2 regions of the Saccharomonospora cyanea NA-134 genome follow, and region 1 is predicted to be linked to the other one. Evidence: predicted binding sites of a transcription regulator. Region 1 holds the regulator's gene; the other holds the start of a gene.
The links. The regulator LexA, encoded in region 1, represses DNA repair genes until DNA is damaged. The targets are predictions, from matches to a motif close to CGAACACGTGTTCG.
Positions count from the first base shown of each region.

Region 2: a site for LexA is predicted at 1,742-1,755, ahead of SACCYDRAFT_RS20395 (exonuclease SbcCD subunit D). Genes of this name have one in related genera too.

Region 1 is NZ_CM001440.1:3,831,212-3,835,517, reverse strand. It holds gene hflX (GTPase HflX) at 1-130, shown strand, start outside; gene SACCYDRAFT_RS17750 (hypothetical protein) at 146-1,177, shown strand; gene lexA (transcriptional repressor LexA) at 1,295-2,014, opposite strand; gene SACCYDRAFT_RS26425 (hypothetical protein) at 2,388-2,558, shown strand; gene nrdR (transcriptional regulator NrdR) at 2,875-3,354, shown strand; gene SACCYDRAFT_RS17730 (vitamin B12-dependent ribonucleotide reductase) at 3,409-4,306, shown strand, end outside.
Region 2 is NZ_CM001440.1:4,373,533-4,377,838, forward strand. It holds gene SACCYDRAFT_RS20390 (AAA family ATPase) at 1-523, opposite strand, end outside; gene SACCYDRAFT_RS20395 (exonuclease SbcCD subunit D) at 520-1,683, opposite strand; gene rmuC (DNA recombination protein RmuC) at 1,937-2,854, shown strand; gene SACCYDRAFT_RS26075 (DUF6542 domain-containing protein) at 3,036-4,178, shown strand; gene SACCYDRAFT_RS20410 (4-hydroxy-3-methylbut-2-enyl diphosphate reductase) at 4,215-4,306, opposite strand, start outside.

The sequences.
Region 1 (4,306 bases):
GCGAGCACACGCGGACGGCGAGGTGCTGGCCGAGGAGCACAGGCCCGAGGGAACGCTGCTGAAGGCGAAGGTGTATCCGGAGCTCGCGGCTGCTCTTTCGGACTACGTCACGAACGGCTCACGCGTGTGACGCTAACGTAGCGGAGTGAGACGACTCGGCCTGGTCGTGGTGACGGCGGCACTCGTGACAGTGACACTGTCCGCAGGCACGCCCGTCGGACAGGTCGAGGACGTCCCGGTGGCCGCGCCCGAGGTGGTGTGCTCGGTCGACGATCCTCGGCTCGAGGAGCTGTCCGGGCTCGCCGCCGACACCGACCACGTGTACGCCGTGAGTGACGGCGGCACACAGGTCGAGGTCGCCGTTCTGGACGACGCCTGCCGGGTGCGAGAGGTGCTGACGGCTCCGACGGATCCGTACGACGTCGAGGACCTCGCACTCGGCCCCGGCGGGACCCTGTGGCTCGGCGACACCGGGGACAACCGTGGCCGACGCGAGACGGCGGCCGTGCACGCCCTGTCGCGGGACGGCACCTCCGTGCTGTATCGCCTCACGTATCCGGACGGTCCCCAGGACGCCGAGGCGCTCGTGGTGGACCACGCGGGCACGCCGTACATCATCACGAAGAACGTCGTCGGTTCCGCCCGCGTCTACCGTCCGGCCGAGCCGCTCGTCAGTCCTGGGCCGACCCCGCTCGAAGAGGTCGGTACGGTGTCGTTGCGGCCGACCGGGACGCAGGGAGGTCCGCTCGGGGCCGTGGGCACCGTGCTCGTCACGGGAGCCGCGCTGTCGGCGGACGGTAGCGTGGTAGCCCTGCGCACGTACACGGACGCCTACCTCTACCCGGTGGTCGACGGGGACGTCGCGGCGGCGTTCACCCGTGACCCGGTACGCGTTCCCCTGCCCGGCGAAGCACAGGGTGAGGCCATCGCCTTCACCCCCGACGGCACGCTTCTGTCCGCCAGCGAGGGCCGTGGCGAGCCGCTGCGAGCCGTTCGGGACGCCGTTTCGCTGGTGGGCGCCCAACCTGACGGCAGGGCCGAACCGAAGGATCGCGCGGCGAGTGCACCGGAGGAGCCGGTCGACCGGGAATCCGGTCTCGGCCTGGCTCCTGCCCTCGCCGTCGCCGCGGTCCTCGCCGCTGTGCTCGTGGCCTGGGGCAGCCGCCGCCGTCGGTAGGGCGGCGCGTGCCTGACCGAACCGAGGGAAGGGTTGGAAACGGCGCACGGAACACCCGCCCGTCTTTCCTCGGTGAGGAGTACGCCGGTGTTCACGCCGTTATCGCCGGACTCCCCTTCACAGTCGCCGTAGGACCGCGACGACCTTTCCGAGAATCGTGGCGTCGTCACCGGAAATCGGTTCGTACGCCTCGTTGTGCGGCATCAGCCAGACGTGCCCGTCGTCCTTGCGCTTGAACGTTTTCACCGTGGCCTCACCATCGATCATCGCTGCCACGATGTCGCCGTTCTCGGCGGTGGGCTGTTGCCGCACCACGACCCAGTCGCCGTCGGTGATGGCCGCGCCGATCATCGAGTCGCCGGTGACGCTGAGCAGGAAGACCTCACCCTCGCCGACGATGTCCTTCGGCAGCGGGAAGACGTCCTCGATCGCTTCCTCGGCGAGTACCGGCCCGCCCGCGGCGATACGGCCCACCAGCGGGACGAGAGCGGGCTCGCGGACCGGGTCCTCGGTCTGTGAGCCCGACGACGCGGCCGACCGCTCGCGGCCGATCGTCAGCATTCCCACCGCGCGCGGGCGATTGGCGTCGCGCCGTAGGTAACCCTTGCGCTGGAGCGCCTTCAATTGGTGGGAAACAGATGAGGTGGACGTGAGTCCGACAGCCTCCCCGATTTCCCGGACACTCGGCGGGTATCCGTACTTGTCCACCCAGGTCCTGATCACCTCGAGGACTTTCCGTTGGCGCGGTGTCAGGCTTTCGTCCGGGTTCTCGACCGTGCGCGGAAGGTCGGGGACCTCGCCGCCGCTCACGTCGTTGCCCGTTGTCTTGCGTGCCACCGCGATTTGCCTCCCAGTCGTAAGCCCGACCTGATGTGGGGCTTTTCGTACATCCGGTTGCGACGCTAGTCCGCTTCGTCGGGGATTTCAAACGTTTGTTCGAGCAACACGCCTTGGGTGCTCGATCTTCGCGCGTCTTGGTGGTACATGTTCGCACGGGTGTTCGAGGCGGTATGCGCTCGCCCGCGTGGTGGGTCCACGGCGCGGGGTGGACGGTCGAGCGGAAGAGGTGGCCGGCATGGTCGTGGTGACGAAGCGCTCAGATGTGGTCCGGGTGGCTCCGGCCCGCCCGCCGGCCGCGGGCGGTGGACGCTGCGCGCGTCGCCCTCCGACGCGGTCTCCGGTTGCTCCGGGGTTGCGGCGTGGTGGGGGCATGCGCGGTGATCCCACGAGGAGGGGACGGCGTTGCGGTGGTGCCCACTGGCCGTGGCTCGCGGTGGTGGCGCTCGTGGTGGCGGCGGCGGTCGTGGGCCTCGGACTCGTCGCCACGGACCCGGCGGTCGTGGGGCCCGGCCCCGGCGCGGCCGTTCCGAGCGCACCGTAGGCTGTCCGGGCCGCGTTCGAGCGGCCGCGGGGTGGCTCGCCGGGCGCGTGTCGGGGCGCGGCATCCTAGGTCGGATCTCACTCCGGTGAGGGAGGGGGTCGCGGTTGCGGTGGACCGGGCCGCGTCTTATGGTCGACCCCTACATCTAGTAGTTACATCGCTGTAATTGGTCCACAAGTTGGGGTAGGATCGGTTCTACGTTCACTGTCGGTGGTGTCCGGTCGTGGCGTGGACGACACTCACGCGCGGTACGCCGTGGAGTGCGTTGTCGGTGGCGTTCCTGCTGTGCAGGGGATGTTTCGGGAGGTGTTCGACTGTGCGGTGTCCGTTCTGTCGGCACGCGGACTCCCGGGTCGTCGATTCCCGTGAGGTGGACGAGGGCCAGGCGATCCGACGGCGTCGGTCGTGCTCGGCCTGCGGCCGCCGGTTCACCACGTCGGAGACGATGGTGCTCGCCGTCGTCAAGCGGTCGGGAGTGACCGAGCAGTTCAGCCGGGACAAGGTGGTTCGGGGAGTGCGGCGGGCCTGTCAGGGCCGTCCTGTCGACGACGACGCTCTGAAACAGCTCGCTCAGAAGGTCGAGGACTCGATCAGGGCGGCTGGGGTCGCGGAGATTCCGAGCCACGAGGTGGGTCTCGCCATTCTGGGCCCACTCAGGGAACTCGACACCGTCGCGTACCTGAGGTTCGCGAGCGTCTACCGGTCCTTCTCGTCGATCGAGGACTTCGAAGCCGAGATCAAGAACCTGCGTGAGGCGATCGCCGAGTCCTCGGCCCAGCAGGACCACAGCGAGTGAGGACGCGGACGACGGGTCACGTCGCCGCCAGTTTCTAACGCGGGAGTGGGAGTCATGACAGAAACCGTGGGGGTCGGCGCGGAATCCTCGCCGAAGCCGAGCAAGAAGCGCGGCGGCTCGGGCTCGCGCAAGGGGCTGCGCATCCAACGCGTCTACACCACCGAGGGCGTGCACCCCTACGACGAGGTGCGGTGGGAGCGGCGCGACGTCGTCATGACCAACTGGCGTGACGGCACGGTGAACTTCGAGCAGCGCGGTGTGGAGTTCCCGGAGTTCTGGTCGGTCAACGCGACGAACATCGTCACCAGCAAGTACTTCCGCGGCGCGGTGGGCAGCCCCGAGCGCGAGAACAGCCTCAAGCAGCTCATCGACCGTGTCGTCAAGACCTACGTCAAGGCGGGCCTGGAGCACGGCTACTTCGCCGGTGCCGCCGACGCCGAGGTCTTCGAGCACGAGCTGACCTGGATGCTGCTCCACCAGGTGTTCAGCTTCAACTCGCCGGTGTGGTTCAACGTCGGTACGAGCTCGAAGCAGCAGGTCAGTGCGTGCTTCATCCTGTCGGTCGACGACAACATGGACTCGATCCTCAACTGGTACCGGGAAGAGGGTCTGATCTTCAAGGGCGGTTCGGGCGCGGGCCTGAACCTCTCCCGCATCCGCTCCTCGCGGGAGCTGCTGTCGTCCGGTGGCACGGCGTCGGGCCCGGTGTCGTTCATGCGCGGCGCGGACGCCTCCGCGGGCACCATCAAGTCGGGCGGCGCGACCCGTCGGGCGGCCAAGATGGTCGTGCTCGACGTGGACCACCCCGACGTCGAGGAGTTCATCGAGACCAAGGCGAAGGAAGAGCACAAGATCCGCGTGCTCCGTGATGCCGGTTTCGACATGGACCTCGGCGGCGCGGACATCTCGTCGGTGCAGTACCAGAACGCCAACAACTCGGTGCGCGTGTCCG
Region 2 (4,306 bases), 540 kb from region 1:
GCTCCTTCGTATCGGCGCGAAGAAACCGGGCGAACTCCCCCTGGGGCAACAACACGACCTGGAAGAACTGCTGGGAGTTCATCCCGAGCAACCGCTCCACCACCCGCGCGACCTCGTCGCTACGCGTGACGGCCTCCGCCGTCCCGCCGTCCGGAGGAGGTGTGAGCCAGGTCAACGACGCCTTGGCCTGTTGCCTGGTGTACCCCGTACCGCGTCGCTTCGGTCGTTCGTACTCGGGACTGCGGACGATGCGCAACCGATGTCCCTGCACGGTGAGTTCCAACACGACCTCGGTGGGCGCATCGGGCTGGGCGACGTCGCACCGCAGTCTCTTGGCCTCGGCCCGGGCGCCGGGAACGGTACCGAACAAAGCGAAAGCCACCGCATCGAGCAACGTGGTCTTCCCCGCGCCCGTGTCGCCGTGCAACAGGAACAGGCCGTCGGCGCCGAGCGCGTCGAAGTCGACGACCTGTCGTGTGGCGTACGGCCCGAAGGCACACACTTCCAGCCGGTGCAGTCTCATCGGACGGCCTCCCTGTGGTCGGCGTTCGCCCTCCCGGCGGCCTCCAACGCCGCCACCAGCCACTCGCGCTCGCGGTCGCCGGGCTCTGTCCCACGGCAGTCAGCGAGAAAGGTCTCGACGATTTCGAGATCCGTCCGCCCGCGCACCGCTTGGGAGTACCGTAAGGCCCCAACCGCCCCGCCCTCGGGCTCCCAGTCGAGGTGTACGGCGTACGGGAACCGGGCGCGCAACCTCCTCATGGCGTCGACCGGCCGTACCTGATCCGTGAGTGCGACGGAGAGGTAGCACTCACGCAGCTCGTCGTGCGCCGGATCCTCGAGCAGCTCCTCCAGACGTCCCCGCAACGTCGCCAGTTGCCGGGGCACCGGCAGCTCGACGCGGTCGACGGCGGCCAGCCCGCGTTCGTCGAGATCCACGATCCACACCGACTTGCGGACGGCTTCGGAGAACGAGTACGCAAGCGGACTTCCCGAGTAGCGCAGGTGGTCCGCCAGCCGTTGAGGACCGTGCAGGTGCCCCAGGGCCACGTAGTCCACACCGTCGAACACCGAACCGGGCACCTGCTCGATTCCACCAACCGCGATCGTGCGCTCGGACTCGCTGCCCACGCCGCCGGTGACGAACGCATGCGCCAACACCACCGACCGGGTTCCGGGACTCCGCGCGGACAGGTCCTCCCGCACGCGCCGCATCGCCTCGGTGAGCACGCCGGTGTGTCCACGGGCGTCCCGCACACCGAGCGCGAGCCGCGCCGGATCGGGCTCCAGGTACGGGATTCCGTACAGCGCCACCGGCCCGTGCTCGTCCTCGAGCAACACGGGCCGGTCGATGGAGTCGATCGTGGTACGCAGGTGCAGACCACCCGCCTCGGCGAAGTCCGCGAAGGCACCGAGCCTCGCCGCCGAGTCGTGGTTTCCAGGTGTGATCACCAATTCGGCTCCCGCCTGCCGGAGTCTGCGCAGAGCCGCCGTCGCGACGCGGACGGCCTCGGCAGAGGGCACCGCACGGTCGTAGACGTCACCCGCGACGAGGACGACGTCGACGGACAACCGTTCGACGAGCTCGGCGAGGTGGGAGAGCACGGCGTCCTGGTCGGCGAGCAAGTCGGCGCCGTGGAACGTCCGGCCCACGTGCCAGTCGGAGGTATGGAGCAGTCGCACGCCGACAAGCTAAGCCCCTCGGCCGACGAATCCGCACACATATCCCGGGCGTGTCACTCGAACGTGTGTTCGAATGCCTTGGGCGCTGATCTCTTCTCCGGTTTCCGTCATGATGGGAGGACGACGTGAGGTGCCGGGTGGTCAGGCCACAACCACAACCACAACCACGGCCACGACCACGGCCACGGCCACGGCCACGGCCACGGCGAATCCGTCACCGCGTCATGCGTCGACTGGGGAAGGACGGACACCGGTGGGCTCGACGATTCTGACCACTGCCGCCATCGTGGTCGCCCTGCTGCTGGCCGCAGCGGTGGCCATGCTGTGGCGGCTGTACCAGGACGGCATGCGCAGAGCCGACAGGGCAGCACGCCAGGTCGAGGCCGAACGTGCCAAAGTGGACGCCCAACAGGCAGCCCTCCGCCGGTACGAGGTCGCGTTCGCGTCCATCAGCGGACGTGGCGAACTGGGGGAACAGGTACTGGTCGAGACCGCCAGGGCACTCGGCCTGCGGGAAGGACTGCACTTCACACTGCAGACGGACGTCGCGGGCGGCGGAGCGGCCAAACCGGACCTGCTGCTCACTGTCGGCGGTGGACGTACCGTTCCCGTCGACGCCAAGGCCAGCCTTGCCTGCTGGGCCGAGGCCGTGGAAACCGACGACCCCGAGGAGCGCCTCGACGCACTGCGCGTCCACGTGCGCAATCTGCGATCGAGGGCCGCCGAGTTGGCGGCGAAGAACTACCAACGCTGGGCCGACGCCATCTACGGGACGGTGATGTTCGTTCCTTCCGACGCGGCCGTGGTGGCGGCGCTGGACACCGATCCCGAACTGTTGCGGTGGCTGTTGGACCGCCGGATCTTCCTCTGTGGGCCCACCGGTTTCGCCGTGGTGGCCTCCGCGGCACTGTTCGCCGCGACCGAGCGCACACTCGTCGACGACGTCGAGAAGGTGCGATCCCAGGCGGCAGCCGCACACAGAGCCGCGGGCAACGCGGTGGAGGCACTGAACCTGTCAAGCACGCACCTGCAGCGTTTCCTCTCCGCCCGACGGCGTGAGGTCGAAGCCCTCGACAGCTTCCGAGCGCAGGTGGCCCCCCTCACGGACGCGGCGGCGAGCCCCTCACCCGTGCCCGAGGTCCGCCGGAACGACGAGATGTCAGCGACATGAGCTCGCGGGCCGTTCTATCGTTACCGATCATGTCGCGCATGCTGTTGGCCACGAGAACCCTGTCGGGCGCGCGGGCGATTCGTCGGCCTTGTCCTGAAACGTCACCCTCGACGTCGCTGCACACGTCCTCCTTACCGGCGGGTCACAGGTTTTCTCCCCGCACGGGATACGGTATTGCCTCGTGACCGCCATTCGTGACCGCCGGAGTGACGCGGAAAGCGCCGAGAAGGACACGGTCGCCTTTCCGTGGAACGAACGCTCTGTCATCAACTCCCGCCGGGGTATACCGTGGTGGGGTGCCGTGTTGCTGGCGTTCGGGCTGGCTCTGGCCGGAGCTTTTGTCGACCAACTCGTCACCGACAGCCTTTCGGTGGTCTTCCACGCGTGCTATGTCGTTGGTGCACTGGGAGCGGTCCTCGCGGTTCAACGCAAGAGCCTCTTCGGTCCCATGGTGCAGCCACCACTCGCCATGGCACTGGCCGTCCCACTCGTCGTGCTCACCGTGTCGGGCCTGCCCGAGGACAGCGACACGCTGGCCAAGGCTCTGGCTGTCGGCAAGCCCCTCATCAACAGTTTCCCGATGATGGCGGGTACCACGGTGGCCACGGTGCTGGTGGGAGTCCTGAGGCTGGTGAAGCAGCGCGACCCCGGCACCTCGGCCGAGGCGGGGAAGCCCGAGTCCGGCGAAGCCGAGTCCGGCAAATCCGACTCGGACAAGCCCGAATCGGGCAAAGCCAAGTCCGTGAAACCCCGAGCTGAAGCCCGTCCCGGAAAGGCCCGGCCCGGCAAGGAGAAGGCTGCCCTCGACGAGGAGAGCGCCCAGGAGGAGGACAAGACGCGCCCGGCCATGGACGCAGCACCTCGACCTGCCGCACGGGGCGAAGCGCGTCCGCGGCGCCGCGCACCCGGCGCGCCGGGTGCCCAGAACAAGTCGGCACCCCCACCGGAACGGAGCTCCCGGCCGCGAGGCGGTCCCGCGGCTCCTCCACCACCACGAACTCAGAACCCGGACGCGGAACAGCCGCGCACACCACGTGATGAGGGTCCCCCACCGCGTCGGCGCCCGGTGCCACCGCCTGAGCAGGCCGAAAAACGGCGACGCGGCGAAGGCCGCCCACAGCCCCCGGCCGGGCGTGGCCGCCGGGTTCCACCACCGCCGCCGCGAGGCGAAGAACCGCCGCGCGGCGATCAGCCGCCGCGTGGGCGCCAACCCGGCGCCGGTCCGCGTCGTGGCACGCCGCGTTCGGAACCGCCTCGCGGAGGCCGGCCGCGTGGCGACCATCCGCCACGTCGTGGGCGGCCGTGGGACGACGACCGTCCCTGACCGCCCTTCCTCACCGGCCTCCGGGCAGGACGGAGGTCACCTGACGCCGCTACGCACCTTCTCGTCACGCAACTCACGCGGCAGCGCGAACGAGATCTTCTCGTTGGCCGTGGTGACTTCCTGCACGT